Nitratidesulfovibrio vulgaris str. Hildenborough: one gene and its partner. The protein of the gene in region 1 binds, or shares a complex with, the protein of each later gene. Links are inferred from orthologs where the notes say so. Each region holds a gene or a part of one and is shown on either strand. Other genes may lie near its edges. The genes, in order: DVU_RS07545 and DVU_RS15180.

What was found.
Region 2: the proteins of DVU_RS07545 (region 1) and DVU_RS15180 are in contact, whole or in part, in a solved structure (PDB 1A0O), measured with the Escherichia coli proteins. The link is inferred for Nitratidesulfovibrio vulgaris str. Hildenborough from one-to-one orthologs.

Annotation. Positions count from the first base shown.
Region 1 is NC_002937.3:1,675,694-1,678,946, forward strand. What follows is about bases 119-3,053. They hold DVU_RS07545 (chemotaxis protein CheA), read left to right. Parts: upstream 119-490; coding sequence 491-2,617; downstream 2,618-3,053. Other genes in these bases: DVU_RS07540 (response regulator), read left to right, coding at 119-423; DVU_RS07550 (CheR family methyltransferase), read left to right, coding at 2,641-3,053. Outside these bases: DVU_RS07535 (methyl-accepting chemotaxis domain-containing protein), read left to right, coding at 1-34; more of DVU_RS07540, read left to right, coding at 61-118; more of DVU_RS07550, read left to right, coding at 3,054-3,253. UniProt on the Escherichia coli protein: Involved in the transmission of sensory signals from the chemoreceptors to the flagellar motors. CheA is autophosphorylated; it can transfer its phosphate group to either CheB or CheY.
Region 2 is NC_002937.3:3,394,921-3,397,960, reverse strand. The notes cover bases 132-2,853. They hold DVU_RS15180 (chemotaxis response regulator CheY), read left to right. Parts: upstream 132-1,163; coding sequence 1,164-1,544; downstream 1,545-2,853. Other genes in these bases: DVU_RS15165 (hypothetical protein), read left to right, coding at 2,645-2,853; DVU_RS15170 (hypothetical protein), read left to right, coding at 2,305-2,634; DVU_RS15175 (flagellar basal body-associated FliL family protein), read left to right, coding at 1,620-2,303; DVU_RS15185 (FliA/WhiG family RNA polymerase sigma factor), read left to right, coding at 344-1,141; DVU_RS15190 (MinD/ParA family protein), read left to right, coding at 132-390. In the rest of the region: more of DVU_RS15190, read left to right, coding at 1-131; more of DVU_RS15165, read left to right, coding at 2,854-3,040. UniProt on the Escherichia coli protein: Involved in the transmission of sensory signals from the chemoreceptors to the flagellar motors.

The DNA of each region.
Region 1 (3,253 bases):
CGATGGCATGGGCGACAACATCGAACTGTTCTGAACGGGCTTCGGACGCCCGGAGGCACTATGAGCAAACTGATCATGTCCGTCGATGATTCTGCTAGTATCCGTCAGATGGTGGGCTTCACACTCCGGAATGCCGGTTACGAGGTCATAGAGGCCTCGGACGGCAAGGACGCGCTGGGCAAGCTCTCCGGCCCGGTGAAGATGGTCATCACCGACCTGAATATGCCCAACATGGATGGTATCGAGCTCATAAGGCGCATACGGGCCACGCCTGCCTACAAGTTCATTCCCGTGGTCATGCTCACCACCGAATCCCAGGCGGCACGTAAACAGGAAGGCAAGGCAGCCGGGGCCACGGGGTGGATAGTCAAGCCGTTCAAACCCGAGCAGTTGCTGGCTGTCGTGCAGAAGCTGCTAGGCTAGCGCATGGCTGTCGCTGCCGTATGTCTGCCGTGATGCGTCAGAGGCGGCAGCACAATACCACGGGGGAATGATCGTGCAGGATGAACTCAACCGTCAGGCGTTCGTCGAAGAGGCGCAAGACCTGCTGGCCGAACTTGAGACGGCGTTGCTTGAAATCGAGGAACGTCCCGAAGACAGGTCGCTCGTCGACCGCATTTTCCGGGCCATGCACACGATCAAGGGGTCGGGGGCGATGTTCGGCTTCGACGACATCGCGTCCTTCACCCATGATGTGGAGAGTGTCTTCGACAAGGTTCGCAATGGTGAGATGGAGTTGTCTCCGGAACTGCTCGATCTTACGCTGAAGTCGCGTGACCATATCGCCTACCTTCTGCAGTGTGCCACGAAAGGCCTCGCCGTCGACGTCTCCATGTCCGCCGACCTCACGCAGGCTCTCCGGGCCCTGCTGCCGGGTGATGACCACGCGTCCGCGTCCCCTGCCGATGAGATGCCGTCGTCCGGTGAGGTCGAAGGTCCCCGGCGGACCTACCGTGTGCGCTTCAAGCCGCATCCGCAACTCTTCCTCTCGGGCACGAACCCTCTGGGGCTGGTGCGCGAGATACAGGACCTGGGGCGTTCGAAGCTCTTCGTCCATTTCGGTGACGTGCCAGCCCTCGATGAACTCGACCCGGAGCAATGCCATGTGTGGTGGGATGTGTTGCTCACCACCGATAGTGATGAAGCCGCCATCCGTGACATCTTCCTCTTTGTCGAGGACGATGCGACCGTTGATGTGCGGCTCATCGACGAGGCGAACCTGCTTGAACAGGACGGTGCCTACAAGCGGCTTGGCGAGATTCTGCTTGAACGGGGCGATGTGGCGACCGAAGACCTGCGGCGGGTGCTGGAGGAGCAGCGTCCCATTGGCGAACTGCTCGCCGAGGCAGGCATCGTCACCCCTGATCAGGTCGCTTCCGCGCTGGCGGAGCAGAAGACGGTGCGCGAACTGCGCCGCAGCCGCACCGAAGACGGGGACAAGCCCGCCGAAAAGGCGGGAGACGCCGGGGCGAGCATTCGCGTCTCTGCTGCCAAGCTCGACTATCTAGTCGATCTCGTAGGTGAACTTGTCATCGTGCAGTCCCAGATCGCGCGTATGGCGCACGAGCATCCCGCCCCCGGCATGTTGAGCCTCGTCGAAGCCCTCGAAAGGCTCAGCGACGACCTGCGCGACACGACGCTGGGTGTGCGCATGCTGCCCATAGGAACCACGTTCAGCCGTTTCAGACGGCTGGTGCGCGACCTCGCCGGAGAATTGGGCAAGAGCGTCGAACTCGTCACGCTCGGAGGCGAGACGGAACTGGACAAGACCGTCATAGAGCGACTGGGCGACCCGCTGGTGCATTGCCTGCGCAACAGCCTCGACCATGGTGTGGAATCGCCGGAACGCCGTCTGGCAGCCGGGAAGAGCGCCACGGGGCGCATCACGCTGGCAGCCGCTCACGCTGGCGGCGAGGTGCTGGTGACCATTTCGGATGATGGTGCGGGCATCGATGCCGAAAGAATCTATCAGGCTGCCCTGCGCAAGGGCATCATTGCCCCCGAGGTCGACCTTTCCACCCGGCAGAAGCTGGAACTCATCTTCGCGGCAGGCTTCTCCACTGCGGAGAAGGTGACCAGCGTCTCGGGGCGCGGCGTCGGCATGGATGTGGTGAAGCGAGCCATCGAGAGCCTGCGCGGGCGTATCGAACTGGAGAGCACGCCGGGCAAGGGGACAGTCATCACCATACGGCTGCCGCTCACGCTTGCCATCATCGACGGGCTTCAGGTTCGCGTGGGGGACGAGTCCTACATCATTCCGTTGCCCCATGTGGAAGAGTGCGCCGAACACAATACGCCCGACCATGTCGACGGGCGACAGCGCATCATCAACCTGCGGGGTGACATCGTGCCGTTCATACGCTTGCGCGATGTCTTCCGGGTTCCGGGTGTCTCTCCGGGCATGGAACAGCTTGTGGTGGTGAACGCGCTCGGAAGCCGATTCGGGCTGGTTGTCGACTGCGTCATCGGAGAGCACCAGACGGTCATCAAGAGTCTTGGCAAGGTCTACAAGGACATTCCGGGCATTTCCGGCGCGACCATTCAGGGGGACGGCAGCATGGCACTGATCATCGACGTGCCGGGACTCGTCCATACCGCAGCGCTTGAGGCCGCATGATGGGACAGGGGGTATCGGAAGGTATGATACAGGGGCCGCCGGAAAGGGGAGGGGGCGATGGCGCGCCTTTCAGACCGAAGAGCATGACGCCCAAGGTGTTCGAGCGTATGAGTCGCTACGTGTATGAACAGGTCGGCATCAAGCTCACCCCTGCCAAGCGCATCATGCTCGAGGCGCGTTTGCAGAAGCGCCTTCGTACTCTCGGGTTCGATTCCTATGAGCAGTACGCCGAGTACCTCTTCACTGCGCGAGGGCAGCAGGAGGAGTTGCAGCAGTTCATCGATGTGGTGACCACGAACACCACCGAGTTCTTCCGCGAGGGCAGGCACTTCGAGTTGCTGGCGCAGAAGGTGCTGCCCCGCTGGCGTTCGCAGTTCGGTACCTCGCGTGCCATGCAGATATGGAGCGCGGGCTGCTCGTTCGGCATGGAACCCTATACACTGGCCATGGTGCTTGCTGACTTTGCCGAGCGCAATTCGGGGTTCGTCTTCTCTGTGCTTGCCACCGACATCTCCGCCCGGGCGCTGCAACATGCCCAGCGTGGCATCTATGACGAAGAGCGGGTGGAGAGTATCCCGGAATCGTTCCGCAAGCGTTTTCTGCTGCGCAGCCGAGAAAGGGCCAGAAAACTGGTAC
Region 2 (3,040 bases), 1.7 Mb from region 1 along the record:
CTGGTGGTGCTCACGCCCGAACCCACCTCGCTGACCGACGCCTACGCGCTCATCAAGGTGCTCAAGCTCAACCACGGGGTGGAGCATTTCAAGGTACTGGTGAACATGGCCACCGACGAACGCGGCGCGAAAGAGATGTTCACGCGCCTGTACAAGGCCTGCGACCACTTCTTGAGCGGCGTATCGCTCGACCTCGCGGGCTTCGTCCCCCGCGACCCCATCGTCCGCAAGGCGGTGGTGAGCCAGCGTCCGTTCTGCTCGGTGGCCCTCGACAGCCCCGCCTGCCGCGCCGTGCGTCAGGTGGCGGCGACCGTACAAACGTGGGACGTTCCGGCGGCTCTGGATGGTAACATCAAGTTCTTCTGGAAAAAGCTGCTCTTCCGCAGCTAGCCCTTGGGAGGCGCTTGAGGCCGGAACGACGGCATGGCCCGACTTCGCCCCGGCGGAGAAGGAGGCCATCGTCCGTCATTACGCGCCCAAGATACGCTTCCTCGCCCTGCGCCTGAAGGCCAAGCTGCCGCGCAACGTCGAGCTTGGCGAACTCATCAGCGCTGGTACGCTGGGTCTCATGGAGGCACTTGGCAAGTTCAAGCCGCAATTGGGCATCCGCTTCGAGACCTACGCCGAAAGCCGCATCCGTGGGGCCATGCTCGACGAGTTGCGAAGGCTCGACTGGTTCCCGCGAAGTCTGCGGCAACGGGTGCGACAGCTTGACGAGGCCATGCAGCGCATCGAGCACGAGACGGGGCGGCGCGCCACTGAAGAAGACTTGCAGAAGGCCACGGGGTTGGACGAGAAGGATGTACGACTGGGCCTTGAGGCGTTGCAGAACCAGCTGTGCCTCTCGCTGGAGGCTATGCAGGATTCGCTGGCGGGTGAAGGCGGCCCGCAGTCGGACGCCGACCCCATGCAGACCGCAGCCACGCAAGAGCTCATCGAGCGCGTGGCCTCTCTCATCGACGAATTGACACCAAGAGAGAAGTTGGTATTGTCATTATATTACAGTGATGAACTGAACATGCGCGAAACCGCAGAAGTCATGGGCATCACCGAGGGGCGGGTCTCGCAGTTGCACTCACAGGCGCTGGGTAGGCTGCGTCGCGAATTCCGCAACCATTACGGCGAGCACGACGCCGTCTAGCACAGCGTGCAAGGAGCCTCAGATGCCTGCGAATCCGAATATGCGTATCCTCGTCGTGGACGATTTCTCCACCATGCGCAGGATCATCAAGAACATCCTCCGCCAGCTTGGATTCTCCAACGTCATCGAGGCTGACGACGGCACCACCGCGTGGGAGACCCTGAACAAGGATAGGGTCGACTTCGTCATCTCCGACTGGAACATGCCCAACATGACGGGCATCGAACTGCTTCGCAAGGTGCGCGCCAGCGAAGAGTTCGGCGACATGCCGTTCCTCATGGTCACCGCCGAAGCGCAGCAGGAGAACATCATCGAAGCCGTGCAGGCCAAGGTGTCGAACTACATCGTCAAGCCGTTCACTGCCGAGACCATGAAGCAGAAGATCGACAAGATCTTCGGTTGATTTCCGGGCGCGGTCGCATAAGGCCGCGCCACCCCTGTCCGACCCGTCCTTATGCGGGCGGCATCAGAGAAACGCATGCCCGAAGACCTTTCCGGCAAGGCCCAGCCCGATACCGCCCCTCTCGACGCGGGGCTGGCCATGTCTCGCGCTGAAGAGAAGGTCGAACTCGACCTCGACGACGCGCCATTCCTCATCCCCGAAGTCGAGACGCCCCCGCCCCCCCCGAAGGCCGAGACCTCGCTCTCGCTCGACATTCCTGAAGAGAAGCCCGCCAAGAAGTCGCTCTTCGCCAATCGCAAGCTGCTCATCATCGCGGCTGCGGTGCTGTTGCTGCTTGTGGGCGGCGGCGGTGCCACATGGTGGTTCGTGCTGCGTACGCCGCCAGAAAAGCCGGCAGGGCCCAAGACCGTCGTCGTCCCGTCTGAACCTGCGCCCGTCGAAGTTCCCAAGGCATCGACACCGGTCGTCTCGCTGGAACCCTTCTGGGTCGAACAGCGCGACATGGACGGTCAGATTCGCTTTCTGGTGTGCAAGTTCGCCGCCCCCGCCACCGACCCCAAGCTCATCCATGAGATACAGGGCAAAAAGGTGGTCATCCGCGATGCGGTGTATTATTACCTCAAGAACAAGTCGCTGGTTTTTTTGACGGACGGGGCGAATGCCGAGACGCTCAAGAAAGACCTGCTCACCATCATCAACGGCTATCTGAGCCTCGGCAAGCTGGAGGACCTGCTCATAGAGAACTATCTGGTGAAGTAGCATGACCATCGACCCTTCGCTTCCGGTGCTGCTGGCGCAGCTGGGACATACGGAGCGTCTGGCGCATGATGCGCAGACGCAACCGGAACTTGCGCGTTCGACAGCGCAGGAGGTCGCGAAGGAGGCTCTGCTGCATGACCGTGAGCAGGTGCAGAAGACCGACAACGCCGAGCATTCGCCCGGTGTCCAGACCCGGCAGGAACAAGGCAGAAGCCGGGGGCGTCAGCGCCGTCCCCCGCCGCGCCGCAAGCCGCCCCCCCCTGAAGACGACGATACGCCCGAAACCCCGCAGGACCCGTGGACGGGCAACTTCGTGAACATCAAGGTCTGAGACCGCCCCCATGCAGCTATCCCTCTGGACAATAGCCCTCTTTTCCCTCGCCGAAGTGGCCCTGCTGGGCCTTCTGCTGCTCTTCTTCGTGCGGTTGCGCCGTTCCGAGACGCTGCTCTCGCGGTTGCAGGCCAATCAGGAGAGCCTGCTCGAACGCCTGCGCCAGAACGCCGAACTCGAAGCCGAACTGGTGGCCTCGTTCGCCCAGCGTCAACATGAGTTGCGCCGACTCGACATGGAACTCGAGGAGCGCGCCGCCACCATGGAGAAGCTCATCCGGCAGGCGGAAGAGGTGAGCCGTTCGCCCCACTTCCTGCGCGAGGTCATCGTCAACGGTCGACGCAAGGGGCGCACCATCGAAGACCTCGCCCGTGTGACGGGCCTCGCCCGCGACGAGGTTGAGATC